DNA from 4 places in the Novosphingobium kaempferiae genome. Region 4 is predicted to be linked to each of the others. Evidence: riboswitches for the same ligand, from Rfam matches in the RefSeq annotation. Region 4 holds a riboswitch; each other region holds the start of a gene.
What was found. Region 4 has a riboswitch for cobalamin ahead of cobW (cobalamin biosynthesis protein CobW). Riboswitches for the same ligand answer to the same signal wherever they lie in the genome.
Positions count from the first base shown of each region.

Region 1: it holds a riboswitch for cobalamin, as region 4 does, so the genes downstream of both, LO787_RS00640 (TonB-dependent receptor) here and cobW (cobalamin biosynthesis protein CobW) in region 4, are expected to answer to the same signal.
Region 2: it holds a riboswitch for cobalamin, as region 4 does, so the genes downstream of both, LO787_RS25675 (TonB-dependent receptor plug domain-containing protein) here and cobW (cobalamin biosynthesis protein CobW) in region 4, are expected to answer to the same signal.
Region 3: it holds a riboswitch for cobalamin, as region 4 does, so the genes downstream of both, LO787_RS25940 (HoxN/HupN/NixA family nickel/cobalt transporter) here and cobW (cobalamin biosynthesis protein CobW) in region 4, are expected to answer to the same signal.

Region 1 covers NZ_CP089301.1:124,084-131,212, forward strand. Annotated here, with positions in the region: gene LO787_RS00630 (ATP-dependent helicase) at 1-1,109, shown strand, start outside; gene LO787_RS00635 (aromatic ring-hydroxylating oxygenase subunit alpha) at 1,372-2,811, shown strand; cobalamin riboswitch at 2,982-3,221, shown strand; gene LO787_RS00640 (TonB-dependent receptor) at 3,409-5,547, shown strand; gene LO787_RS00645 (hypothetical protein) at 5,550-5,843, shown strand; gene LO787_RS00650 (PepSY-associated TM helix domain-containing protein) at 5,840-7,129, shown strand, end outside.
Region 2 covers NZ_CP089301.1:5,618,762-5,625,890, reverse strand. Annotated here, with positions in the region: gene LO787_RS25690 (histidine phosphatase family protein) at 1-541, opposite strand, end outside; gene cobT (nicotinate-nucleotide--dimethylbenzimidazole phosphoribosyltransferase) at 538-1,554, opposite strand; gene LO787_RS25680 (DUF1636 domain-containing protein) at 1,551-1,958, opposite strand; gene LO787_RS25675 (TonB-dependent receptor plug domain-containing protein) at 2,278-4,245, opposite strand; cobalamin riboswitch at 4,413-4,604, opposite strand; gene LO787_RS25670 (cobyrinic acid a,c-diamide synthase CobB) at 4,679-5,986, shown strand; gene mdoH (glucans biosynthesis glucosyltransferase MdoH) at 5,965-7,129, opposite strand, start outside.
Region 3 covers NZ_CP089301.1:5,668,060-5,675,188, reverse strand. Annotated here, with positions in the region: gene LO787_RS25950 (nuclear transport factor 2 family protein) at 1-312, shown strand, start outside; gene LO787_RS25945 (nuclear transport factor 2 family protein) at 309-710, shown strand; cobalamin riboswitch at 774-1,015, shown strand; gene LO787_RS25940 (HoxN/HupN/NixA family nickel/cobalt transporter) at 1,209-2,270, shown strand; gene LO787_RS25935 (flagellin) at 2,515-2,862, opposite strand; gene LO787_RS25930 (hypothetical protein) at 2,856-3,122, opposite strand; gene LO787_RS25925 (hypothetical protein) at 3,264-3,971, shown strand; gene LO787_RS25920 (LysR family transcriptional regulator) at 4,052-4,975, opposite strand; gene LO787_RS25915 (alpha/beta fold hydrolase) at 4,974-6,041, shown strand; gene LO787_RS25910 (cupin domain-containing protein) at 6,083-6,538, shown strand; gene LO787_RS25905 (tetratricopeptide repeat protein) at 6,645-7,129, opposite strand, start outside.
Region 4 covers NZ_CP089301.1:3,375,726-3,382,854, reverse strand. Annotated here, with positions in the region: gene LO787_RS15360 (sensor histidine kinase) at 1-323, shown strand, start outside; gene fahA (fumarylacetoacetase) at 410-1,711, shown strand; gene LO787_RS15350 (alpha/beta fold hydrolase) at 1,722-2,717, opposite strand; cobalamin riboswitch at 2,837-3,083, shown strand; gene cobW (cobalamin biosynthesis protein CobW) at 3,267-4,316, shown strand; gene cobN (cobaltochelatase subunit CobN) at 4,441-7,129, shown strand, end outside.

The DNA of each region.
Region 1 (7,129 bases), 2.4 Mb from region 4:
AACGCGCCGAGATCCGCGATGCGCTGGCGTACCTGCGCGTCATCGCCCAGCCCGCCGACGACCTCGCGTTCGAACGCATCTACAACGCCCCCAAGCGCGGCCTCGGCGCCAAGGCGCTGGAGGCGCTGCACCGGCTGGCGCGCAATCGCGGCATCCCGCTGTCGAACGCCGCGATCGAGATCGCCGATACCGACGAACTTCCCGCCCGCGCGCGCAACACCTTCCTCGCCCTGATGCGCGACTTCGCGCGCTGGCGCGACCTGTCGGCCACCGAAGGCCCCGCCGACCTGCTGCGCACCGTCATGGACGAATGCGGCTACACCGACGCGCTGCAGGCGGAGAAGACCGCCGAGGCCAACGGACGGCTGGAAAATATCGCCGAACTCGCCCGCGCCATGGAGGAATACGACAGCCTCGGCGACTTCCTCGAACACGTCAGCCTCGTCATGGACAACGAGAATGCGGCGGACGAGGAGAAGGTCACGATCATGACCATGCACGCCGCCAAGGGGCTGGAATTCGACAACGTGTTCCTGCCCGGCTGGGAGGAAGGCGTGTTCCCCTCGCAGCGCGCGCTCGGCGAAGGCGGGCTCGCCAGCCTGGAGGAAGAGCGCCGCCTCGCCTACGTCGCGATCACGCGGGCGCGGCGCAAGTGCACGATCCTGCACGCCGCCAACCGGCGCATCTACGGCCAGTGGACCAGTTCCATCCCCTCGCGCTTCATCGCCGAACTGCCCGAGGAGCATGTCGACAGCGAGACCACGCTGTCCGGCGGCGCCTCGCTGTGGCGCGCGCAGTGGTCGGAGCATACCGATCCCTTCGCCGACGTCGCCCGCATGCAGCCAGCCCGCACCATCACGCGCGGCCCGGGCTGGCAGCGCGCGGCGGCTAAGGAATACGACGCCACGCCAAAGCGCGTGGTCGAAAGCACCCGCAGCGCCGCCAGCTTCGCCGCCAAGCCACGCACCGACATCGCCGTGGGCGCGCGCGTCTTCCACGAGAAGTTCGGCTACGGCGCGGTGATCGCGCAGGAAGGCAACAAGCTGGAGATCGAGTTCGAGCAGGCCGGCAACAAGCGCGTGCTCGACAGCTTCGTGAAGCCGGCTTGATAATTCCTCCCCGAGCTTGTCTCGGGGAGGTGGCAGTCACGTAGTGACTGACGGAGGGGGAATTTCCTGAACTCTCCCCCTCCACCACCGCTTCGCGGCGGTCCCCCTCCCCGAGCAAGCTCGGGGAGGAACATGTGCCCTCCCGATCAACCCCAATTACCGCGCCTGCGATCACCGGCAGCCCCGCAGCGATTGCCTCTCCCACCTCGCCCTGTACACTGGTTCAACACGAACGAGAGTAACAAGCGAGAGGTATTGGGAAGTGCTCAAATCAGCAGACGGCGGCCTGCGCCCGGTGCCGTTCCCGATCGACGATCCCGAACGCATCCCGGTAAAGCGCTACTACGACGCGGAATTCTATCAGGCGGAGCTGGACCACCTGTGGCCCCACGTCTGGCAGATGGCCTGCCGCGAGGAGCAGATTCCCGAGGTCGGCGACTGGATCGAGTACGAGAACGTCGGCAAGTCGGTCATCATCGTGCGCACGAAGACCGGGGTGAAGGCATTCCACAACGCCTGCCGCCACCGCGGCGTGCCCTTCGCGGGCGGATCGCCGCTCGGCTCCTCGCACCCGACCGCGCACGGCAACTGCGCGAAGTCCGGCTTCGTCTGCCCGTTCCACGGCTGGCGCTGGAACATGGATGGCGAGAACACGCTGGTCTACGGCAAGTACCTGTTCTCCGAACGCCAGATGGACGAGGACGACATCAACCTCATCCCCTGCCGCGCCGAAGTCTACGGCGGCTGCGTGTGGATCAACCATGACCATGATGCCCCCTCGGTGCGCGAGAGCCTCGGCCCCGTCGCCGAGCGGCTGGAGGCGCACAACCTCCACAAGCTGAAGGCGGAATGGTGCTACGGCACGGTACTCCCGGCGAACTGGAAGATCGCGATGGAAGCCTTCATGGAGGGCTACCACGTCATGCAGACGCACCCGCAGCTCCAGCATGCGGTGCCGACCATGTACGATTCGATGTACGCGATGGCGGAAAACCCGGACCGCCACCCGATGCTCGCCGATCCGGCGCTGACCATCGAGGAGAACATAGCCGCGCAGATCAAAAACATGGAACTGCTCAGCGAAGGCATGGCGGGCATGCTCCACGAGAAGGAAGTGGAGATCGCGAAGTCGCTCCAGCACGCGACGCAGGGACTGCCGGAGGACAAGGGGCAGGCCATGATGATGTGGCTGGGCATGGTCATGCATCAGGTCAGCGCCCAGCTGAAGGAGCGCGGCGAGCCCATCCCGGACCTCATCTCGGTCGCGCAGTCGGACCCGGTCAACGCGGTGGAGTTCCTTTTCCCGCACTACTTCCTGCTGCCCTACTTCAGCTCGATGTCGGCCTACCGCATCCGCCCGCTCGGCCCGGAAAGCTGCTTCTTCGAAATCTGGTCGCTGACCTTCTTCCCCGAGGGGCAGGAGCCCGAGCCGGTCATGGAGCCCATCGTGCTCCCGTTCGACAGCGCGGAATTCCCGCCGATCCCGCGGCAGGACTATTCGAACATCCCGATCCAGCAGAAGGGCCTGCACGCCAGCGGGTTCGAGTTCATGCGCCTGTCGAGCCGCGTCGAGGGGCTCATCAGCAACTACCAGCGCATCATCGACGGCTACCTGGCAGGCGTTCCGGCCGAGAAGCTGGCCGCCGCCAACAACAAGCTGGGCGGCAACTTCGATGGCGGGATCGAAGACCTCGGGTTCTGATCCCGGCGCTTGTCCCAAAATCCATCGCCCCTGCCTGCACGGGGGCGATGGTCCGTTACGCCATGCCGATGCCCGGCCCGGCGTGGCCACCCTCCCCCTTTTATCCGCTTGCACGACGTCCCCGCGCGACGTAACGCACGCGATGTTGCGAACGGACATGAGTCCAATCGCAACATCGATCGCGCCGGTGCTCCGAAAGGAGCTTAAAAGGGAACGCGGTGAGAGGGATCATCCCTCGAAGCCGAGGCTGTCCCTGCAACTGTAAGCGGTGAGCGCGATGCATATCGCGGCAGGCCAAGGTGCCCTGCCGCAGCCACTGGGCCGGACGCTAACTCCTGCGAGGCCTGGGAAGGCCGTGCATCGAGCGATGACCCGCGAGCCAGGAGACCTGCCAGCGTCCGGTCGCTCTTGCCTTGGTCCAGGGGATGGCCGCGGCACGGTGTACTCCGTCTGAGCGACGAACTTGCGGCCAGGCCGCAACGGCGGGTTTCGCCGGTCGCTCGTTCGCGCCCGGATTCCGCCGCTGCACTCGCGCGGGGATCGCCCTCACGCGGGAACCTGTCCGTTCGACTGGGAAACGCAACGGGGGTATCATTCATGAATACGAGAACTTTCCTTTCGTCCGTGATCCGTGCGGGCGCTTCGTGCTGCGCGCTGGCCATGGCGGCGACTTCGGCCCAGGCGCAGGAAGCCGCCGATGAAGGCGCGCCGGACAGCGCCGAGAACATCGTCGTCACCGCACGCAAGGCCGGCGTCCTGCAACTCGGCCAGCAGGCCGACGCCTCCAGCCGCCTCGGCCTGACGCCGATGCAGACACCCGCCAGCGTCGACGTCATCACCAAGGAGATGATCCGCAGCCTCGGCGACCGCACCGTCGTTGCCGCCGCCGCACGCGCGCCCGGCCTCATCAACAACAGCTCGGCCTTCGGTTACTCGCTGAGTTCGCGCGGGTTCACCGGCTACACCTCGGTGATGCAGCTCTATGACGGGATGCGCGTCTACACGACCACGACGCAGACCTTCCCCGCCGACCCGTGGATGGCGGAGCGTATCGAGGTACTGCGCGGCGCGGCCTCCGTGCTCTACGGCGAAGGCGGCATCGGCGGCGCGATCAACGTCGTGCGCAAGAAGCCCAACACCGAAGAGTTCGAGGGCGAAGTGCGCCTCAGCGGCGGCTCCTTCGACACTTACGCCGCGGCAGGCGGCATTGGCGGGCCGATCGGGGACCGGCTCTCCTACCGCGTCGATCTCAGCCACAATCGCTCGGACGGGTGGATGGAGCGCGGCCGTTCGCGCAGCCTCGCGCTGTCGGCGGCACTGCGCTACCAGGCCAGCGACGACCTCGTACTGACGCTGACCCACGACCGGGCCGACCTCGACCCGACGATCTGGTACGGCACGCCGCTGCGCGACGGAAAGCTGGTCCGCGATATCCGCAAGCAAAACTACAACGTCGCCGACCGCTCTCTGCGCTTCGACGATGCCTGGACGCAGGCGAAGGCCGAATGGACACCCGCCGAGGGCGTGACCATCACCAACGTCGCCTACTACCTCACCGGCTTCAAGCACTGGCGCAATGCGGAGGGCTACGCCTGGTCCGGCGACCAGATCCGGCGGTCGAGCTACCTCGAAATCTTCTACAAGACCAAGCAGTGGGGCGACCGCTTCAACGCGGTGTTCGACCATACCCTGTTCGGACTGGAGCACCGCCTGAGCCTTGGCGGCGAGTACAACACCGGCTCGCTGCTGCGCACCGACAGTTCGCCCAACAGCCGCTTCGACCTCGTCGACCCCTACGACTACACGCCGGGCACGTTCCTCGACGGTACGTTCGGCACCCGGTACAAGTACAAGACCGATGTCGAGCAATGGGCGTTGTTCGGGGAGAGCCGCCTGTCGTTCTCCGACCGCCTCTCGCTGGTGACGGGCCTGCGCTACGACCGCCCGAAGACCGAACGGCACGACGCGCTCGACCCGACTGCGGACTATACCGCGCATTATCCCAGCACGAGCTGGCGCGCGGGGCTGGTCTACAACCCGGCCGACAACATCTCACTCTATGCGCAGTACTCCGCCGCCGCCGATCCCGTCACCGCCCTCCTCACCGCCACGCTCGCGCAGACCAGCTTCGACGTGTCGACCGGACGGCAATGGGAGGCCGGGCTCAAGGCGACCTTCCTCGACGGGCGCGGCGAGTTCACGCTGTCGGGCTACCGCATCGTCAAGAAGAAGATCCTCACCCGCTCAGCGAACGACCCCACGATTTCGGTGCAGGTCGGCCAGCAGTCGTCCTACGGCGTCGAAGCCTCGTTCGGGCTGGCGGTGACGAAGACCTTCAGCATCCTCGCCAACGGCACGATCCTCAACGCGCAGTACGACGACTTTACCGAACTCGTCGGCACCACGCTCGTCAGCCGCGACGGCAACATGCCCATCGGCGTCGCCGAGAAGGCGGCGAACCTGTGGCTGTCATGGCGCCCCGTAGAGCCGCTGCACCTCGACGCCGGGCTTCGCTACGTCGGCGAGCGCTATTCGGACGCGGCGAACACGCGGCGCATTCCGGCGTACACGCTGGTCGATGCATCCGCCCGCTACGACTTCGGCGACAAGACCAGCGGCACGCTCAACCTGCGCAACGTGTTCGACAAGATCTACGTGCAGAACAGCTACTCCACCTCGCAGTGGGTGCTGGGCGAACCGCGCAGCGTCGCGGTGACGTTCGAGCAGCGGTTCTGACGATGGCGGCGAGGCGGGAACCGGGCTGGCGCGAGATCGTCCCTCGCCTGCTGGCGGCGAGCATCGGCGCCTATGCGCTGTGTTATGCATGGATCGGCGCGGCGGTACGGCTGCTGCCGATGGCCATGCCGATCGACGGCGTCGATGCCAACATCCTCGCCACCTGCCTCGCCTTCATCCTGTTCGTGGTGGTGGCGCTGCGAGCCTTCGCGCTGCGCAGCGCCCTGCGCGTCTGGGTGGAACTGCTAACGGGGACGGCCCTGCCGCTCTGCCTGCTGCTGGGATCGAGCCGATGAAGGATACGCTGCGCCAGTCGATGGGCTGGCTGCATACCTGGTGCGGACTGCTGTTCGGGTGGGTGCTGTTCGGCGTGCTGCTGACCGGCTCGCTCGCGGTGTTCTACACCGAGATGAACCTCTGGACGACGCCCGAACTGCGCTCTCCCGTCGCCATCGGCCGGGAGCGTGCGGTACGGATCGGGCGCGACTACCTTACCCGGATTGCCCCGGAAGCGCGGCAATGGCGGATCGTCATCCCGACCCCGCGCGAACCGGTATTGCGTCTCGTCTGGACCGACCAGAAGGGCAAGGCGACCACGCACCGGCTGGATCCGCAGACCGGCGCACGCATCCCGCGCGACATGGACGCCGGGTTCTTCTTCATGCGCTATCACTACACGCTGGGGATAGACCGCAAGGCAAGCCAGCTCGGTTTCCTGATCGTCGGTGCGGCTGGGCTCGCCATGCTCGTGGCCTCGATCAGCGGGGTCATCATCCACAAGCGGATATTCCGGGACTTCTTCGTGTTCCGCCCCAGCGGTTCGCGCCAGCGGGCATGGATGGACGCCCACAACGTGTTCTCGGTGCTGCCGCTGCCGTTCCACGTCATGATGGCCTATACCGGGCTCGTCCTGATCTATTACGCCTACATTCCCGCAGGCGTCGCCATGCTCAACGGTGGCGACACCAAGGCCTATCAGCGCGAAGCCGCGCAATCGCGCTACGTCGACGTCGAGACCCCGCCGGGACCGCCCCGCCGCACCGTGGACCTGATGCCCCTGGTCGCGCGCGCCGAACGGGCATGGGGCGGAGGCCCTGCCGTGAACATCTACGTAAGCCATCCCGATCGCGCCAACGCCGCCGTCGAGATCTGGCGCCAGCGCGACGATCGCATCGCCAACTTCCCTGACCGCGTCGCGTTCGACGGCAGCGACGGCAGGCTGCTGCGCGTGCAGGTGCAGCGCTCCCACGCGCGCGAGACGCAGGCGTTCCTCGCCGGACTGCACTTCATCGAATGGGGCGGCACGGCGGCGCGGTGGCTCTACTTCCTGACCGGGCTGTGCAGCGCGGCAATGGTCGCGGCAGGACTGGTGCTGTTCACCGAAAAGCGCAGCCGCCGCGCGGCTTCGGCATTCGAGACGATGGCGAGCAGGATCACCGTGGCCGCAGTCGCCGGCAACATGATCGCCTGCGCCGCCTATCTCCATGGCGAACGGATGCTGCCCATCGAAATGACGGACCGGCGCGCGACCGCCGCCTCGATCTACTTCCTTGCCTGGCTCGCCTGTCTGATCCACGCAGGC
Region 2 (7,129 bases), 2.2 Mb from region 4:
TCTGCGCGGCTTCGTCCGGCCACACGCGCAGGGTGAGGACGCTGGCGTAAGGGAGGTCGAAGGCCCAGACCTGCCGGTGTTCCATGTGGAACAGCACCGAAAGCGCCGCCCGCATCGCACCGGCGTGCGTGACGACGAGCGTATCGCCCTCGATCCGCCCAAGCGCCAGCGCCACGCGGGTCTTGAGGGCGGACCATGTCTCGCCGCCGGGCGGGGCGTGGGCGTCGGGATCGTCCCAGAATCGCGCGTAGGCGGCTGGATCGACTTCGGCGGCGGCAAGGCCAGTCCATGCGCCGAAGTCGAGTTCGCGCCAGTCGGCGTCCACGCGATGCGCAACATCCCGCGCCGCCGCCACCTGCCGCGCCGGATCGAGCGTGCGTCCCAGATCGGAAGACACCACGGAGTCGAACGCCAGCCCCTCCGCCCGCGCCACGCACTTCGCCGTCTCGGACGGCAGCGCGGGCTCGTCGCGGTGGCCCAGCAGCAGGCCGGGTCGCTGCGGCGCGCCGTGGCGCATCAGGTGGAGGGTAAAGCCACTCATGCCGGGTTGGCGACCGCCGCTTCCTCGAACGTCGCCATCTCGCCGTGGGCCGCCAGCGCCGCGCGCACGATCGGCACTGCCAGCGCCGCGCCGGTTCCTTCGCCAAGCCTGAGGCCGAGGTTCAGCAGCGGCTCCAGCCCCAGCCGGTCGAGCAGCCGCGCATGGCCTGCCTCGGCTGAGCAGTGGGCGGCGATGCAGTGGTCGGTGAAGCGCGCATTGTCGCGCACCAGCGGCGCGATGGCGGCGCTGGCGATGAACCCGTCGAGCAGCACCGGCACCTTGCGCAGCCGCGCGGCAAGGATCGCACCCGCCATCGCCGCGATCTCCCGCCCGCCAAGGCGGCGCAGCGTCTCGAAGGCGGAGCCGCAGTGCGCGCCGTGGAGTGCCAGCGCGGCCTCCACCGCCGTTTCCTTGCGCGTAAGGCCGTGGTCGTCGATCCCGGTGCCGCGCCCGGCCCAGTCGTGGGCCGCGCCGCCGAGCACTTGTGCGCAGAGGGCCGCGGCGGGCGTGGTGTTGCCGATGCCCATCTCGCCCACCAGCAGCAGCCGCGTGTCTGCATCGAGCGCCGCCGCGCCCCGGTTCAGCGCGTCGAGGCACTCCGCCTCGCTCATCGCCGGTTCCAGCGTGATGTCGCCGGTCGGCCGGTCGAGGTCGAGCGCCACCACCGACAGCCGCACCGCGCAGGCGCGGGTAAGCGCGTTGATCGCTGCGCCGCCCGCCTCGAAATTGGCGACCATCTGCACGGTCACTTCGGGGGGATAGGCGCTGACGCCCTGCGCGGTGACGCCGTGGTTGCCGGCGAAGACCACCGCCTGCACCGGGTCCGCGACGGGGCGCTCATGTTCCTGCCAGCCCGCCATGAACACCGCGATGTCCTCCAGCCGACCGAGCGCGCCGGTGGGCTTGGTGAGGCGCGACTGGCGGCTGAGCGCGGCGGCGCGCGCCTCAACGTCGGGCTGCGGCAGGGTGGCGAGCGCGGCGGCGAAGGCGGCGGGATCGGCGAAACGGATCATGTGCAGACGTAGCCTTCCGGCGGGGTGCGGGTGATGAAATGGCCCTTCACGCCTTGCGGCCATTCGCGGAAGGGCACGCGGCCATGCTCGCTTTCCGCATGGCGCGCGGCATATTCGAGGATGGCGCGGGCGGCATGCTCGTCCGGGGTGAAGTCGCCCAGCACGTAGCCGACCTTGCCCGGCGCGCGGATGTGGACGGTGCAGTGGCGCGAACAGGCGAAGAGGCAGGGCATGGACTGGACCTCGACGCCCCGAAGCGTCGGGTCGGCATCCTGCACCGCGCGCATCGCCGCTTCGAGCAGCGCGCCGCCGCGCTGGCCCTCGCCGTCCTCGCGCTCGTCGGCGCTGAGGCGGCAGGTGTTGCACACGACCACCGAGGGGCCGGGGGTGACGGGGGTCAGCATGGTGGGATCTCCGTTCGGGCCTGCTTTGTGCCGCGATGTGCGCCGTGGATTGCTTCGCTGCGCTCGCAATGACGAGGTGCCCTGTCCCTACTGCCCGTCATCCCTGCGAAGGCAGGGATCCATCCGGGCTTGCCGCCTCGCGGTGAGCAAGGTGTCGCGGCGAGAAGGGCGATGGGCCCCTGCCTTCGCAGGGGCGACGGGGGTTTGGGACGGGAGGTGTCCGCCTCCAAGCTCGTCATTGCGAGGCCCGCAGGGCCGCGGCAATCCATGGCCGCTGGGCGCCGGTCATGATGAACGGCGGGGAAGGACACCCCTTGCATCAGAACCGGCTGCGCACGCCGACGTAGACGGTGCGACCCAGCGCGGAATAACCCGCCGCCGTCTCGTAGTCCTTGTCGGTCAGGTTCTCGACGCGGCCTTGCAGCATGAGGTTCTCCTTGATGCGCATCTGGGCGCGCAGGTCGATCAGCCAGTAGTCGGGCAAGGTTGCGGTGCCGGTGGCGGCGTTGAACGTCCTGCCCGAGTAGCGCGCGGCGACGCTGGCGCGAAGCCCTTGCGGCAGATCGACGCCCGCTTCGGCATTGGCCATGTGGCGCGGCACCCGCTGGAGCTGGCGGCCGTAGGTGGCGGCGCCTTCGGTGCGGTCCTCGGCCTTGGTCCAGCTGTAGTTGCCCTCGGCGAAGAGGACGCCGAGGCGCGCCGATCCGGCGAGTTCGAGGCCGCGCGCGGTCGCCGCCTTGACGTTGGCATAATAGCCGAAGCGGCTGGTGGTGGTGCCGGGGATGTAGCACTCGGCGGGCAGCGTGCCTCTGGTGGGGCAATAGGCGAAGTCGATCAGGTTGTCGGTATCGCGCTCGAACCAGGTGGCGGACAAGCGCAGCGCCTTGCCGAAGTTCTGCTCGGCGCCCAGTTCCCAACCCTTGGCCTTCTGCGGGGCGAGCCCGGCGGTGCCGTAGATCGAGTACATCTGGTAGAGCGAGGGCGCCTTGAAGCCCTCGTCGTAGCTGGCGCGCAGCACGGTCGCGCCCTCGTTCGGGGTATAGGCCGCGCCCGCGCTCCACACCGTCTGCCCGCCGAAGCGCGACTGGTGATCGTAGCGCGCCCCGCCGTCGAGGGTGAGGCCACGCAGCGGCGTCACGCGCAGTTCGGCGTAGAGGCTGTCCATGTCCACCGCATAGGGCTTCAGCGCATAAGGGGCGGCGTTGTTGGCGGGGGATGCGGTGGTCATCCGCTGCTCCTCGCGCTCGGCCCCGAACACGGCCTGCACCGCGTCGTTCAGCGTCAGCGTGCCCTGGTACTCGTAGCGGCGCAGGCGGCCGTGCGCGTCGAAGGTGATCTGGCGGATCGAGCGGGTGGGGTCGTAGTTCTCGCGGTCGGTCTCGTTCTGGAGCACGGCGATGCGGTTCACCAGCCTGCCGTCCAGCAGCGCGAAGTTGACGCCCGCGTAGCCCGACCACTCCTTCGTCTTGCCGTAGGCGAGGGTGTCGCCCGAAGTGCCGTCGAAATCGTTGGTCGCATCGGCCCAGTAGCCACGCAGATCGACGCTGACGCCGGGGGCGACGCGCAGGGTCACGGTGCCGCTGGCGGCGCTGCGCTGGAAACCGTCATCCTCGGTTCCGTTCGACCGGGCCGAGATGCCGTCGGTGGTGAAGCGCGAGGCGGACAGGCGCCAGTCGATGAGGTCGGACGAGCCGCCCACCCCGGCGCGGGCGGAGATGGTGTCGTGCGTGCCCGCCTCCACTGCGAAGCTGCCTTCGAGCGGCGCGGTCGGGCGGCGGGTGCGCACGTTGACGACGCCGCCGGTCGCGTCGCTGCCCCACAGGATCGACTGCGGCCCGCCCAGGATCTCGATGCGGTCCACATCGTCGAGCAGGAGGTTGGAGAAGCCGTAACCGCCTGCCGTCGCGGACGGGTCCGACAGGCGCATGCCGTCGATCACCATGACGGTCTCGCCCGAGTCCGCGCCGCGGATGCGCAGCGAGGTCGTGGTGCCGTAGCCACCGTTGCGCGACATCGAGACGCCGGGGGTGCGCAGCAGCGCATCGGTGAGCGCGATCGGCTGCAGGGCGACGATCGCGGACTCGTCGAGCACGGTGACGGTGGCGGAAACGCGCTCCACCGCGACCGGGGTGCGCAGCGCACTGACGAGGATGTTGTCGGTGGCCTCCGGTGCGCCTTCAGGGACGTTCGGTGCGGCCTCGGTGCCGTTCAGTGCTTGGGCCGGATTGGCCGAAAAGAGCAGCGCGAGGGTGGCTGCGGTAGAGGTAAGATACTGTTTCACTTGCATTCCTTCATGCGGACGGCGGTGCTCCGTCGGCCTGTCGGAATGCGAGGGGTGGGCGGGCGCAGACGGACAGCGCGACGCCTCCCGCATGCCCGTCGGGCCGCCGGAGCGATGGCTGTCGTTGCGCGAGGAATGGCTTCCCCCGTTCGCCCGGCACACCCTGTCCGGTCGAAGAACGACTGCGACGGGCAGGTCTCCTGGCTCACGGGTCAACACCGGTTTTCGCCGCCTTCTCAGGGGTTTGCACCCCCAATGGCATGTGGCGAACGGCTCTTCCGCTTACAGTTGCAGGGGCAGCCCGGGCATTACACCCGCGTTCCCTTTTGATCCCCTCGCGGGGAACCTGTCGCGAGGGGGCAACTATCGTGCGGTGATGCCCCTTGCAAGAGCCCAAAGCTTGCGCCGACCTGCCGGAAACCATAGGTCCGCGCGGGAAATGACCGATATCGCCACAGCATCCTGTCCCGCCCTCCTCGTCACCGCGCCATCCTCGGGGCAAGGCAAGACGCTGGTGACGGCCGCCCTCGCCCGCCGCCACCGCAACGCCGGACGCCGGGTCAGGGTGTTCAAGTGCGGCCCGGATTTCCTCGATCCGATGGTGCTCGAAGTCGCCAGCGGCGCTCCGGTCCACCAGCTCGACCTGTTCATGTGCGGCGAGGCGCAGTGCCGCGCGCTGCTCCATGAAGCCGCACTGGAGGCCGACCTGATCCTCGTCGAAGGGGCGATGGGCCTATATGACGGCACCCCCAGCGCGGCCGATCTGGCGCGGAAATTCGCGCTTCCGGTGCTGGCGGTGGTGGACGGTTCGGCCATGGCGCAGACTTTCGGCGCGCTGGTCCATGGCCTTGCGACGTACCGGGAAGGCGTCGATCTCCATGCCGTCATCGCCAACCGCGTCGGCTCCGCGCGGCATGCGGAACTGCTGGAGGCGGGCGTGCCGTCCACGGTGAAATGGCTGGGCCATCTGCCGCGCGAGGCGGGGGTGACGCTGCCCGAGCGACACCTCGGTCTGGTGCAGGCGTCGGAAGTGGCTAACCTCGACGAGCGGCTGGACCGTGCCGCCGCGCTGTTGCCGGATACCGTGCTGCACTTGCCAACGCCGGTCGATTTTGCGCCGGGAACGGCGGAAATCGGCGCTGATCTATCGGGGCGACGCATCGCCATCGCGCGGGATGAGGCGTTCGCCTTCATCTACCGCGCCAACCTCGAATGGCTGGAACGGGCGGGCGCGAGCCTCGCGTTCTTCTCGCCCCTGTACGACGCCGAACTACCCGAATGTGATGCGCTATGGCTGCCGGGCGGCTATCCCGAACTGCACCTCGACCGGCTGGCGGCCAACACGCCGATGCTGGCGGCGATCCGTGCGCATCACGCGCAGGGCAAGGCGATTCTCGCCGAGTGCGGGGGGATGCTCTATACCTGCGCTTACCTGACTGACCGCCAAGGGAGAAGCGCGCAAATGCTGGGAATTTTGCCCGGTGATGCGACAATGCAGCCCCGGTTTGCCGCGCTGGGCATGCAGGAGATCGACCTGCCGGGCGGCACCCTGCGTGGCCACACCTTCCACTATTCGCGGCTGGAAACGGCGCTTTCCGCCGACCTAAGAGCCCGGACTCCGGACGGGCGCGAGGGGGAAGCGCTCTATCGCGTGGGCTCGCTCACGGCGAGCTACATGCACGGCTACTTCCCCTCCGCGCCGCTCGCCGTGGCGCAATTGTTCGGTCAGGCCTCGACCAGCGATTGACCCTTGGCGGCGAGGACTTCGGGCTCCTCGCGCGGGCCGGTGGGGCCAGCCTCGACGATGCCGGGTTCCGGTACGCGGAAGAACTTCGCGGCCCCGGCCTTCTGGCCGAGATTCTCGCTCGACGACAAGCTGATGAGCCATGGCGAGAGGAACAGGCCGACGATGATCGGCGAGAGCCAGATGGCGGTCGTCACATCGAGGAAAGCCGTTGCCGCCAGCGCCGCGCCGAGCAGCAGGTGCTCGCGCAGGTCGGGCAGGACTTCGCGCACGGTGATGCGGCGAGCGTCGCGGGTCTGCGTGTTCCAGCCCGCCGAGATGCCGAGCAACAGGCCCAGCAGCGCCTTGGTCTGCGTCACCATGGTGATCGGCGCGAGCAGCATGGCGAGCACCGTCTCCAGCGCGACCGAGCGGAGAACGGCGGTAGTGCCGCCGAAGCTGGCGCGGCGTTCGCGGTCCGCAAGCATCCAGATCAGGCCCATGATCTTGGGGCCGAACAGCAGCATCACCGTCAGCGCCAGCACGCTCGGCGGGGCGAGGGTGACAAACCCGCCGGTGCCCTGCGTCGCGACCTGACCGATCATGGTCAGGATGAGCAGCAGCCAGCCTGGCGAGGTGAGGTAGGCCGAGGCACCGATCAGCAGGTGCAGGCGGCTGGCCCAGTGCAGGCCCGACGCGCCGAGCAGTTGGAGGTGCTGCAGGTTGCCCTGCATCCAGCGCCGGTCGCGGATGGCCATGTCGACCACCGTGGGCGGGAATTCCTCATACGAACCGCCGATCATGACCATGTGAACGGCCCAGCCACGACGGCGCAGCAGGGCGGATTCGAGCATGTCGTGGCTCAGGATATGGCCGCCGAACGGGGCCTTGCCGGGGAGTTCGGGCAGGCCGCAGGCTTCGGCGAAGGCGCGCGTGCGCACGATGGCGTTGTGGCCCCAGAAGTTGGCTTCGGAGCCCGACCACCACAGCAGCCCGGCGCTGGCGATGGGGCCGTAGGCCTCGCTCGCGAACTGCATCCAGCGCTGGAACAGCGTGCGGGCATTGGTGATCATCGGCACCGTCTGGAGCAGGCCGATCGAGGGGCGCTCTTCCATGATCGAGGCCATGCCGACGATCGTCTCGCCGCTCATCATCGAGTCCGCGTCG
Region 3 (7,129 bases), 2.3 Mb from region 4:
TCCACCTTCGCGCCTGAGGGCCGCTGGACCAGCCACCTGTTCGATGCCGAGGGCCACGCCGCGCTGGCGGAAACGTGGGACGGGTTGTGGAAGGACTGGAGCGCGGTCGCCTTCCTTGCCGAGATCGGCTCGATTGAGATCGCGGGCCATGCCGCTGCCGTGCGCAGCTATGCCCGCGAAGTCGTGCAGACGCATGAAGGCGCGGTGTTCAAGCTTTGCGGCCGCTACGAGGATGCGCTGGTGCGCATCGACGGAGAATGGAAGTTCGCCCGCCGCGACTACACCCTCACCATCGGCGAGTTCCCCGCATGACCGCCTTCTCCGGCCCGACGGAGGACCGCGCCGCCATCCGCGAACTGATGGAAACTTACGCCGACGCCGCATCGCGCATCGACAAGGCGCAGTGGCTCGATTGCTGGACGCCCGACGCCATCTGGACCACCATCCATGCCGAAGTGCGGGGCCATGAAGCCCTGTCGCGGACATGGGACGACCTGTTCACGACGATGGACGCGATGGTCTTCTTCGCCATGCCCGGTGCCATCCACGTCGCGGGCGACACCGCGAGCGCGCGCTGCCACGTCCGCGAGATCGCGCGGATCGAGGGCAAGGTGATGAAGTTCGCCGCCCGCTATGACGACGAACTGGTCCGCCACGAAGGTCGCTGGCGCTTCGCCCGGCGCACCTATGCGATGAACATCGCCGAATAGCCCCTCTTGCCGCCGCGCGTTCCCCGGCCTACGAACGCCTCCGTCAGGGTTCCGTTCGGAGCCCTGGCGACAGATCGCGCCGGTGTCCCGCAAGGGGCTTAATAGGGAACGCGGTGAGAGGGGTTCCCCCTCGAATCCGGGGCTGTCCCTGCAACTGTAAGTGGCGAGCGCGATGCATAGGCCGGCGACCGAAGGGGGACGCCGGCAGCCACTGGGCCGGACGCTGCGACATGCGAGGCCCGGGAAGGCCATGCATCAAGCGATGACCCATGAGCCAGGAGACCTGCCGGCGTCTGGTCGCTCTTGCCGTGGCCCAGGGGTTGGCCAAGGCACGGAACACTCCGTCTGAGCGACGCATGTGCGGCGGGGGCCGCACCGGCAGGCGATGCCGGGCGCTGACCGGCGTCCGTCCGGCATCAATCCGCCGAGTCGCGCAAGGGGTTCCCGGGCGCGGCAGGCTCCCCGTCAGGATCGCTGACGCCGACGGGGATATGACACTTGGCTTCCCGATATTCTTCGCCCGCGCCGACACGCGGCGCTGCTTCCCTGAAGAGCCGCATCGGCGTGCTCTTCGCCGCGCTCGTCGCGGCCAACCTGCTGGCATGGGGCTGGGCCTTCAGCCTGTTCCACGCCAACCCGGTGATGCTCGGCACCGCGCTGCTCGCCTGGAGCCTCGGCCTGCGCCACGCGGTCGACGCCGATCACATCGCCGCGATCGACAACGTCACGCGCAAGCTCATGCAGGAGGGCCAGCGCCCGATCACCGTGGGGCTGTGGTTCGCGGTGGGCCACTCCGCCATCGTCCTGATCGCGGCAACCACCATCGCGCTCGCCGCCAGCACGCTCGACGATTTCGAGGCGTTCGGCCGCTCGGGCGGGGTGATCGCGACGGTGATATCCGCGACGTTCCTCTTCGTCATCGCCATCATGAACCTCGCGATCCTGCGCGGTGTCTGGCAGCGCTTCCAGCAGGTGCGGCGCGGCGGGACGTATGTGGAGGAAGACCTCGACATGCTGCTTGCGGGGCGCGGCCTCATCGCACGCATCCTGCGCCCCGTCTTCCGGCTGGTGCACCATGCATGGCACATGGCCCCGCTCGGCTTCCTGTTCGGGCTGGGATTCGACACCGCCACCGAAGTCGCCATCCTCGGCCTGTCGGGCGCGCATGCAGCGGACGGCATCTCGCTGGGAGCGGTCTTGGTGTTCCCGGTGCTGTTCGCGGTAGGCATGGCGCTGGTCGACACCGCCGACGGCGTCATCATGCTGGGCGCCTACGAATGGGCCTTCGTGAAGCCGCTGCGCAAGCTCTACTACAACATCGTCATTACCGCGATCTCGGCCATGGTGGCGCTGGTGATCGGATCGATCCAGACGGCGGCGCTGCTGTCCGAGAAGTTCGGACTGGAAGGCGGCGTCTGGTCCGGCGCTAGCGCACTGTCCGAGCATTTCAACACGCTCGGCTTCCTCATCATCGGGCTGTTCGTGGTGTGCTGGCTGGTGAGTTGGGCAATCTGGCGCTGGGGCGGGCTCGATGCGGTCGAAGTGCGCAGCGAGGGGTAGCTCCTCCCCGGGACGGGGTGGTGGATGGGCACGCGGCGGATCACCCGACCTTGCGGCGCGCGCCCGAGAAGGTGCTGTCCTTGGAGCGCACGCGATCCCGATGGTGCCCCTCCACCATGCTTCGCATGGTCCCCCTCCCCCGGTGGGGGAGGAATGCAAAAAGCCCGGCGGCCATGGGTAGCCGCCGGGCTTTCCGGGCCTTCCGGGGGACGGGAGGCTCTATGCTGCTGTCCGGCTCAGTCTCTTAGCGCAGCAGCGAGAGGACGTTCTGCTGGCTCTGGTTGGCCTGAGCGAGCATGGCGGTGGAGGCCTGCGAGAGGATCTGCGCCTTGGCCATCTGCGTGGTCTCGGACGAATAGTCCGCGTCCTCGATGCGGCTGCGGGCGTCCGACAGGTTGGTGACCGTGTTGGTCAGGGTGTTGATCGCCGATTCGAGGCGGTTCTGGCCGGCGCCGAGCGAGGCGCGGGTAGCGTTCACGTCGGTCAGCGCGGCGTCGACGTTAGTGAGCGTGGTCGCGGCGAGCGCGGCCGTCGTCACGTCGAGCGCGGTCGCCGAAACCTTGGTGCCGTCGATCGCCTTGGAGGTCAACACGACCTGCTGGCCGCCCTGCGAGTGAGCGAAACCGTCGCAGGGCGAATCTGGGCGCTGACGTCCGGAAAGTCCTGCCGCACGCGCCCGTTGCCGAGGTTCAGCGTGCGTATGTCCTGCACCAGTGCCACGTCGCTGTTGTAGATGGTGATCGACAGGTCGCCCTGTGTATTCGGCGTCGTGGGGAGGGGAGCTTCCTGTGCCGCCAGCGAGACGGAAACAGACGCGAGCAAGGCCGCCCAGCCAGAGTACCTCTTACGCATCGACTTCCCCCTTCGTCTTCGCATAGTGTCGAAGCCGGATTGAAAAGACCAGTACGCGAACAGGATTTCAGAACAAATTCAACGAAGCAAATAGTCCGGTGCCGGCTAAGGTCCGGTGAGAACTGACAGGAGCGATGGGTTTTGGCAGTCAGATCGGTAAAAATCGGGCGTTGCAGCGCCGCGCTTTTGCTTGCGCTTTCACCCTTGCAGTCCGCCGTCGCGCAGTCCTCACCCTCAGCATCGGTGCCTGCGCAATCCGAGGCAATGTCGCCGGCGGGTGAATACGTGCATTCCGAAATGGAGCTGGTGGCGGGTATCCGGCTCAACGAAGACGGAACGTTCGAATATGGTCTGACGGTCGGCTCGCTTGATGAACGGGCGAAAGGGCGCTGGGTGCAGGCTGGCGGCCACATCGAACTGACTAGCGACCCGCGCCCCGTTGCGCCGACGATAACAGCCGGGCGCGTCGACGTCGCTCCGGGCGAGCCCTTTGCGTTCAGAGTTGTGGCTCCGAACGGTGCCGACGTGCCGGGCGTCGATTTCCGGATCGATTTCGACAGCGGGGAGTCCTTGCAGGATTACACAAATGGCAGCGCGTGGCAGCTTCCTGCGGACGAAACGCGTGTCCCGCGTTTCGTGACCTTCGCGATGCCAGGCTATCGGCTGCGCTCCGAACGATTGCCTCTCGATGCGCGGGCAGGGACCGTCGCGACGTTCGACCTGATCCCCAACGATTTCGGGGTTGCCGACCTGACCGGAGTGGTCGCGGACATTTCGACGGACGGGCTGACCCTGCATCGACCGGAAGGCACGATGCGTTTTCGCAGGTCGTCCGTGGCGCCGGATTAGCCGGTCCGCGCCGCCGCGCTCAGTCGATCAACGAGGCGCTCGTCGCTATCTCAGTTGGGTCGGTGGTGATCCCCCGACATCTACACGGCTGCGGCTGCCTGAAAGTTCAGGCCGTTATCCCAATAGGGCGGATCGCCGAAGCCCAGTTTCAGATGATCGATCAGTGCCCGCATCTTGGCCGACGGCCCAGGCCCGTTGTGATAGGCGATCTTGATCGGAGTCACATCGGGATCGACGCCAATCTCCAGTATTTCAAGTGCCCCGTCCCTGACCGCCCTGTAGCTGTGAAAAGTCGGAAGCCACGCAATGCCGAGGCCCGCAATGGCCGCGTCGCGCATGGCATAACAGGAAGTGACCCGGAGCCTTGGCGAAACGCGTGCGACGACGCGTTCAATCTCGGCCTTGAACGTCCAGTCGTCGGGGCCGCGCTCCATATAGTGAATGGCCTTGTGCTGCTCCAGCTGATCGACCGTTTCCGGCCGGCCGTGGCGATCCAGATAGGAAGGGGCGGCCACCAGAGTGCGGCGGCTGATGGTAAGGCGTTCGCTCGCCATTTTTGGGAGATCCGCAGGGGCGATCCGCACCAATGCGTCGAAGCTGCTGCCCAGATCGCTGATCCGGTCGTCGAAGTCGGCGGTGACGCTGACGTCCGGATAACGGTGCATGAAATCATAGAGGATCGGTCCGAGATGCAGGTCGCCAAAGGCGCGCGGCACGGCGATGCGCAGCGGTCCTGATATTTCGCCTCGCCGCCGCGCCAGATCCTCCTTGGCCTCGTTCGTCTCCGCAACGATCCGCCGCGCGCGATCGAGCAGTGCCATGCCGTCTTCCGTCAGAGCAAGCTGGCGGCTGTTGCGGCTCAGCAACCGGGCGCCCATCGCATGTTCCAGTTCGGTCAGTCGTTCGCTCACTGCCGACTTTGACAGGCGAAGCTGCCGCGCCGCTGCATTGACGGATCCACAGTCCGCCACCGTCACGAAAGCGATGAGACCGTCTAGCTTCATGGTTCGCCTTTCCCGGATTATTGGTTCGGTTTTTCCGACCTACCCTGATCGTTTCGGCCCAAGCATAAGATCAAGAGCGAGCCGGTGCCAAGCAAGGCATGCAGCCATCTACCGGACTTTTGACGTCGGATGGGGGGAGATCATGAAGCTATTTGCCTTGTCTTTGATGCTGTGCGGCATGACGCTGGTACCATTGTCGGCCGCCGCCCAGGACTTCGTCTTTCCGCCCGCTTTCCAGACGAAGGAAATCCCGACCGACGGGACGACGCTGCATGTGCGGATCGGCGGGAAGGGACCGGCGGTCCTGCTGCTCCATGGCTATGGCGAGACGGGCGACATGTGGGCGCCGCTTGCGCGTGAATTGATGCGCGATCACACCGTGATCGTGCCCGATCTGCGAGGCATGGGCCTCTCCGCCAAGCCTGCATCGGGTTACGACAAGAAGACGCAGGGGTCCGACATGGCCGGTCTGCTCGACGCGTTGAAGATCGACCAGGTCGACCTCGTCACTCATGATATCGGCAATATGGTCGGCTATGCCTTCGCGGCGCAGAACCGCGACCGGGTCAAGCGCTTCGTCCTCATGGATGCGCCGCTGCCCGGGGTCGGACCGTGGGAGGAGATTTTGAAGAACCCGCTGCTCTGGCACTTCCGTTTCGGCGGGCCGGACATGGAGCGGTTGGTGGCAGGGCGCGAACGCATCTACCTCGACCGGTTCTGGAACGAGTTCTCGGCCACCCCGGCCAAGTTCAGCGAAGCCTCCCGTGAACATTATGCCAGCCTCTATGCGCAGCCGGGCGCGATGCATTCGGGTTTCGCGCAATTTGCGGCCTTCGATCAGGATGCGATCGACGACAAGGCATTCCTGGCTGAAGGGAAGCTGACGATGCCTGTCCTTGCGATCGGCGGCGAGAAGTCGTTCGGCCCGATGATGGCGACCGTCATGCGCTACGCCGCGACCAACGTGACCGAAGGCGTGGTGCCCGACGCTGGCCATTGGCTGATGGAGGAACAGCCCAAGGCGACTATCGACATGGTCTCGACCTTTCTACGGGGCGGCAAGTGAGCGGCCGGTTCGATAGCCCTCGGGCCCGGGCAACGGGGATCGTGGCGTTGCTCTTCCTCCTTGCGGGCGGCGGTGCCTCCGCGGGTGAAATACCGATCAGGCTGACTCCCGCGGACATCGACGCGCTGGCGAAGGTCGGCCCCGGTGCGGGAACCTCCGGGGTCGCGGGTATACAGAGTATCGTGCTCTCGGGCGACCCGACCAAGCAGGGCCCCTACACGATCGAGATTCGCGTGCCGGCGCACACCCGGATAGCCGCGCACAGTCATCGGGACGATCGGTCCGCCATTGTCGTATCAGGGCAATGGTCGCTCGGCTATGGCGACCGGGCGTCGGACGCGGCCTTCAAACTGCTCTCGCCAGGAAGTTTCTATACGGAGCCCGCCGGTGCGAACCATTTCGCCATGACGGGCGACGAGGAGGCCATCGTCGCAATCTCCGGCTATGGTCCGACGAGCACGGACTATGTCGAGGCGACGAATGTGCCGCGCCGCTAAGCCTCGCAGGGCTGCCGATCCTGCGAAAGGAAATGCGGTAATTTCGTCGCCGGGAAAGTCGGTTGAACCTGCGCCAGAGTGCCGTCGGTGGGTCTAGCGGATCGGTTCAGTCCCGCGCATCGTCGGTGACTGAGGCGCCTATTCTGGCGAGAGCCTTTCTGGCGCGCGTGGCAGACGTGCTAGTGGGGTCGAGGGTCACAGTTCGCCGGAGCAGGGCGATGGCTTTGCTTCTGTCCTGGTCGCGGCCTTCCCCGGTCTGGTAGGCCTCTGCCAGCGAAAAGCAGCCCTCCACTGCGCCAAGGTCACAGGCTTTTTCGAAGAGATCCAGGGCGTGCTGCCGGTCCCTGCGAATGCCTTGGCCCTTGTTCGTCATTGTCCCGAGGTTACCGCATGCACTCGGATCCTGGGCTTCGCAGGATTGTGTGAACAGCGCGATCGCCCGGCGGTGATCTCGTCTGACGCCCATTCCGTCGCGGTAGAGCACGCCGAGGTTGTAACAGGCGTGCTGATCGCCTTCATGACAGGCCTGCTCGAGCAGCCCGGCTGCCCGCCGTGGATTGCGTGCCACGCCGGTGCCCAGCGCATAGGCCG
Region 4 (7,129 bases):
TGGCGCTGGCGCTCGCCGCGCTGGTTGAGAACGCCATCCAGTTCGGCGGCGAGGCCCGCATCTCGGTGCTCCGGCACGAAGGGCACTGGCGGATCGAGATCGCCGATTCCGGGCCGGGTATCCCGTCGGATTATTTCGAGGCGATCCTCGACCCGTTCTTCCGCCTCGACGCGGCACGCGCACGCGATACCAAGGGTTTCGGCCTCGGCATCCCGACCGCGCACCGGCTCATGGCGCGCTTCGACGGCCAGCTTTCCTTCGCCGCCGCGCCGGACGGCGGGCTTGTCGCGCGGCTCGACGTGCCTCAGCCGCAGCAGGACTGACGCCCCGCCAGTCTACGACTTCAAATCGTCCCGCATACGCTCTAGTGAGCCCATGCCGCGAAGCGGTTGGGAAAGGACGATAAATGATGACCTGGTGGATTCTCGACGAAACGCATGATCCTGCCCGCACCAGCTGGGTCGAGAGCGCCAACGGGCACCGCGATTTCCCCATCCAGAACCTGCCCTTCGGCCTGTTCTCTCCCGCAGGCCGGTCTCCCCGGATCGGCGTCGCGATCGGCGACCGCATCCTCGACCTTGCCGCGCTGGCGGACGCCGGGCTGGTGCCCGACGATCTTGCCGACGCCTGTCGAGACGATACGCTGGCACGGCTGATGGCGATCGCGCCGCAGCGGCGCGCCGCACTGCGCCGCGTCCTGTCGGACCTGCTCCACGACGACAACCGCCGCGGCGAAATCGAGCCGATGCTGCACGTCGCACAGGCCTGCGAACTGCACCTGCCGACGCGCATCGGCGACTACACCGACTTCTATGTCGGCATCCATCACGCCAACAACATCGGCCGCCAGTTCCGCCCCGACAATCCGCTGCTGCCCAACTACAAGCATGTGCCGATCGGCTACCACGGCCGCTCGTCCTCGATCCGTCCGTCGGGCGTCCCGGTCGTGCGCCCACGCGGCCAGCGCAAGCCGCCCGAGGCGGACGCGCCGGTCTTCGCACCCACCGCGCGACTGGACTACGAGCTGGAAATGGGCGTCTGGATCGGCACCGGCAACGAGTTGGGTTCCCCCGTGCCCATCGCCGATGCTGCGCAGCATATCGCGGGATTCTGCCTCCTCAACGACTGGTCCGCGCGCGATGTGCAGGGCTGGGAGTACCAGCCGCTCGGACCGTTCCTGTCCAAGAACTTCCACTCGACGATCTCGCCCTGGGTGGTGACGCCCGAGGCGCTGGCCCCGTTCCGTGTCGCACAGCCGGAACGTCCGGAGGGCGACCCGCAGCCCCTCCCCTACCTCTCGGACGCGGACGACCGGGCCCATGGCGCGCTGGGCGTGACACTGGAAGTCTGGCTCTCGACGCAGGCCATGCGCGATGCGGGCCTGCCGCCACATCGTCTCAGCACCGGACCGGCGACGAACATGTACTGGACCGTCAACCAGATGGTCGCGCATCATGCCTCGAACGGCTGCAACCTCAACACCGGCGACCTGCTCGGCACCGGCACGATTTCAGCGCCCGTGCGCGAAGGCTACGGCAGCCTGATGGAGTTGTCCGAAGGCGGAAAGTCGCCGCTGTCCCTGCCGAGCGGCGAGACGCGCACGTTCCTTGAGGACGGCGACGAGATCGTCATCACCGCCACCGCATCCGCCCCTGGCCGTGCGACCATCGGCTTCGGCGAATGCCAGGCGAGGATCCTGCCGGCGCGGTAAGCGCGCCAGCTTACTCCAGCGCTTTCAGCAAGTCCGCATGGAAGCGCTGGGGCGCCTGTACCTGGGGGCTATGGCCGTATTCCGGGTAGGCGATCAGCTTCGATCCCGGAATGCGCGCCGCCGCCTCGCGCGCCAGCTTGGGATAATTGCCGAGGATCGCGCGCAGCACCGGGTCGGCGCGGTTCTTGCCGAGCGCGGTGTTGTCCTTCTCGCCGATCATCAGCACGGTCGGCACGGCGATGCGCCCGATCTCGTGGATCACCGGCTGGTTGAACACCATGTCCGAGGTCAGCGCCTGGTTCCACGCCACGATGGCGCCGTCCTGGCCAGCATACATCGACGCGAGCATATCGACCCAGCGGTCGTAGTCGCTGCGCCATTGTCCGGCATAGTAAGTACTCTGCTGGTAGGCCTTGATGCTCTCTCGGGTGGTCCTCAGTTCTCCCGCATAGAGCCTGTCCACCGTGGTGTTGGGCACGCCCTTGGCGCGCCAGTCCTCAAGCCCCAGCGGGTTGACCAGCACCAGCTTCGACACGTCCCCCGGATACTGCAGCGCATAGCGCATCGCCAGCATCCCACCCATCGAGTGGCCGACGATCACCGGCTTCTCGACCTTCAGCCGGGTGAGCAGTTCATGCGTGTTCGCCGCCAGCGTGTGCAGCCCGTACTGGTAGCGATCCGGCTTGCTGGACTTGCAGAAGCCAACCTGATCGGGCGCGATCACGCGGTATCCCGCGCCGGTCAGCGCCTTGATCGTCGTATCCCAGGTAACCGCGCAGAAGTTCTTGCCATGCAGCAGCACCGCCGTGCGCCCGTTCGCCTTCGCAGTCGGCATCACGTCGAGATAGGCCATCTCCAGCGTCTCGTTCTGGCTGGTGAAGCCGAAGCGCTGCACCGGGCGGCCATAGGAGAAGTCGGCCAGCATCGGATCGGCGCTGGCGGGAACCGAGAAGCTGGACGCTATCGCCAGAGCAATAACCGGGGCAACGGAACGGCGGGCAGGCAAAACGGCATCTCCTTCAAAAGCTTGACGGTGCAATGTTCGCAGGCGCGAAGGGTTGCCGCAACAGGGCACTTGCGCGTCCCCCTACGCCCCGGTATCCGCCGTGAAGACCGGGCGCGAGCCCGGACGAAGATCGCGCCGGTGCCCCGCAAGGGGCTTAAAAGGGAAGGCGGTGGGAACGGTTCGCCGTTCGAATCCGCAGCTGTCCCTGCAACTGTAAGCGGTGAGCGCGATGCACATCGCTTCCCCCACACTCCGCGGGGAAGCAGCCACTGAGGCCGGACGCTGCGACATGCGAGGCTTCGGGAAGGCCGTGCATCGATGCGTTGACCCGCGAGCCAGGAGACCTGCCTGCGTCTGGTCGCTCTTGCTTTGGTCCAGGGGATGGCCGGGGCACGGTTCACCGTCTGAGCGACGACACGCATGCGGCTTCGGGGCCGCAGCGAGCATGGTCGTCGGGCGTCTTCGCGCCTGTCCGTCGCCCCTGCCCGCGCCGTCGTCTGCCCGACGGTACGCCCCGCCGCGACACGTCGCCGGCGCGGGAGAAGAGCCTTGAGCAAAGTACCCACCACCGTCATCACCGGCTTCCTCGGCGCCGGCAAGACCACGCTGATCCGCCACCTTCTGCAGAACGCCAAGGGCCGCCGCCTCGCGCTCGTCATCAACGAGTTCGGCGACGTCGGCGTCGACGGCGAACTGGTGAAGGGCTGCAACGACGAAGCCTGCCCCGAGGACGATATCCTCGAACTGGCCAACGGCTGCATCTGCTGCACCGTCGCCGACGACTTCCTGCCGACCATGCAGAAGCTGCTCGATCGCGAAACGCCGCCCGACCACATCATCATCGAGACCTCCGGCCTCGCCCTGCCCAAGCCGCTGGTCAAGGCGTTCCAGTGGCCCGACATCCGCACCCGCGCGACGGTGGACGGCGTTGTCGCGCTGATCGACGCCGATGCCGTCGCCGCCGGTCGCTTCGCCACGGACGAGGAAGCGCTCGCCGCCGCTCGCGCCGCCGATCCCAACCTCGACCACGACAGCCCGCTGGAGGAGCTGTTCGAGGAACAGCTCGGCTGCGCCGACATGGTCGTGCTCAACAAGACCGACCTCGTCGATGCGGATGTGCTCGCGCAAGTCGAGAAGACCGTCGCCGCCGAGACCCGCTCCGGCGTCAAGATCGTGCGCGCGGACCACGGCGCGGTGGACATCGCCGCGCTGCTCGGCATCGTCGCGGCGGCGGAGGACGACCTCGACAGCCGCAAGTCGCACATCGACGGCCTCGACGACGATCACGATCATGATGACTTCGACACCTTCATCCTGAACGGCAGCGAAGTGGCCAACCTCGACGCGCTGCTGGCGGGGCTGAAAGACCAGATCGCCGCGCATGACGTGCTGCGCGTGAAGGGCATGGTCGCGCTGGCGGGCAAGCCCAGCCGCCTCGTCGTGCAGGCCGTCGGCCCGCGCATCCAGCACTTCTTCGACCGCGCATGGAAGGCGGAGGAACCGCGCCGCACGCAGCTGGTGGTGATCGGCCAGAAGGGCCTCGACCGCGCTGCCATCGAAGCCGCGCTGGCGGGCGTCCTGGCTTCGGTTCCGGCGTAAACCTGGCCATGCACCCCACGCTTCGTCATTGCGAGCATAGCGAAGCAATCCAAAGCGGTTTGCGCCCCGCTGGATTGCTTCGCGGCTTCGCCACTCGCAATGACGAGCAAAGGGGCGCGCTCTGATGCACCTGCTATCCGCTACCCCGGGCACGATCTCCAACGGCGAGGAGGCGATCGACCTCGACCAGCCGCCGGGCGACATCGTGATCCTGACGGTGGCGGACAGTGAACTTGCCTGCTTCGCCAAGGCGGCGGCGCAACTGCCGGAGGGCGGCCCAAGCGTGCGGCTGGCCAACCTGTTGCAACTGCGGCATCCCTATTCGGTCGATCTCTATGTCGAGAAGGTCATCGCCCACGCCCGGTTCGTCTGCGTGGTGCTGCTCGGCGGCAAGAGCTACTGGCCCTACGGCATCGACGAGATCGCGCTGATCGCCCGCGAGCGCGGCATCGCCTTCGCCGCCATTGCCGACGGGCGCGAGGACGACCCGACACTGACGGTCGCCTCCACCCTCCCCGCCGAGACGGCCGAGCACTTGCGCGATTATCTGCGGCAGGGCGGCAGCGCCAATGCGCTGTCATTCCTGCGCACCGCAGCAAGGCTGATCGGTGAGGATTGCGGCCAGCCCGACGATCCAGTGCCGGTGGCCGACGCGGGGCTCTACCTGCCCGGCGTGGACCGCCCGACGCTGGCCGACCTGCGCGCATCGTGGCAACCGGACGCGCCGGTCGTGCTGCTGGTGTTCTATCGCGCGCTGATGATCGCAGGCACGCTCGACGCGGTGGATGCGATGGTGGCCGCGTTGCAGGCGCGCGGGTTCAACGTCGCCGCCGTCCATGTGCGTGCGCTGCGCGAGCCTTTCGCCATCGACTGGCTCGGCGGCGTCATGGCCGAGATCGCGCCGGATGTCATCGTCAACGCCACCAGCTTTGCCTCCTCGTCCTCGGGAGAACCGCGTGTCGGCGGGGTGCTGGAGCGCGCCGACTGCCCCATCCTGCAAGTCGCCTTCGCGGGCGTGGAGGAAGCCGACTGGCGCAGCGCCGCACGCGGCCTCGGCCCGCGCGACCTTGCTATGAACGTGGCGCTGCCCGAAGTGGACGGCCGCCTGTTCACCCGCGCCGTCGCCTTCAAGGCCGCCGAGCGCTTCGACGACGTGACCAAATGCGGCATCGTCGTCCCCCGCGTCGCGCCGGACCGGGTGGCCTTCGTGGCAGACCTCGCCGCCAACTGGGCGGGCCTGCGCCGCACCGCTCCGGCGGAGCGCAAGGTGGCGCTGGTGCTCGCCAACTATCCCAACCGCGATGGGCGGATCGGCAACGGCGTGGGGCTGGATACACCTGCCAGCGCGGCATCGATCCTGTCCAGCCTCAGCGCTGCGGGCTACGACATCGGCGATGCGCCTACTGACGGACAGGCCCTCATGCGGCTGATGACCGGCGGCGTGACCAACGACCTGACCTCGCTCGACCGTCCGGGCGAGATTTCGCTCACGCTGGCCGATTACGAGTCTGCCTTCGCTCATGTCTCCGAAGCCGCCCGCGCCGCGATGACCGAACGCTGGGGCGCACACTCGGCCGATCCTTTCGTGAAGGACGGCGCGTTCCGCCTGCCGGTCCACCGCTTCGGCAATGTCTGCGTCGCGGTGCAGCCTGCGCGCGGGCACAATATCGACGCCAAGGAAACCTACCACGACCCGGCCCTGCCGCCGCCGCACGCTTACCTCGCGTTCCACGTCTGGCTGGAGCGGCAGTTCGGCGCGCAGGCGCTCGTCCACGTGGGCAAGCACGGCAATCTCGAATGGCTGCCGGGCAAGGCCGTCTCGCTTTCGTCCGAGTGCTTCCCGGAGATCTGCGCCGGGCCGCTGCCGCAGCTCTATCCCTTCATCGTCAACGACCCCGGCGAGGGCACGCAGGCCAAGCGCCGCATCGGCGCGGTGATCGTCGACCACCTGACACCCCCGCTCACCCGTGCGGAAAGCTACGGCCCGCTCAAACACCTCGAAGCGCTGGTGGACGAATACTACCTCGCGGCCGGGATGGACCCGCGCCGTCTGGAGCGGCTGCGGCGCGACATCATCGACCTCGCCCGCTCGCAGGGGCTGGACAAGGATGCCGGGGCGGAAGGCGACGGCGACGATGCGCTGTCCGCCATCGACAACTACCTGTGCGAGCTGAAGGAACTGCAGATCCGCGACGGGCTGCACGTCTTCGGGCAGTCGCCGGAGGGACGGTTGCGGCGCGACCTGCTGGTGGCGCTGGCGCGGACGCCGCGCGGGTATGACGGGCCGGGGCAGGCTTCGCTGTTGCGGGCGATGGCGGAGGATTTCGCGCTGGGGTTCGATCCGCTCGACTGCCGCATGGCGGACCCGTGGGATGGGCCGAGGCCGGAGGCGCTGGTGGCGGTGTCTGACGAGCCTTGGCGCACGCTGGGCGATACGGTGGAGCGGCTGGAACTGCTGGCGGCGGAATGGGTGGACGCACTGCCCTTCCCCCTTGATGGGGGAAGGATAGCGCAGCTTGCTCCCTCTGGAGCTAGCGAAGCTTGGATGGGGGTGACGGAGGGCAGCGCTGAGCCTCTCACCCCTACCCAACTTCGGCTAGGCGACGCGTCGCCAAGCCTTCGTATCCCTCCCCCATCAAGGGGGAGGAGTGAGGAAGTGCTCCACGCCATCGCCACGAACCTCGCCCCGCGCGTCGATGCCTGCGGCCATGCCGAGACTGCCGCCCTGCTCGCGGGCCTAGACGGCCGCTTCGTCACGCCCGGTCCCTCCGGCGCGCCGACGCGGGGCCGCCCGGACGTGCTCCCCACCGGGC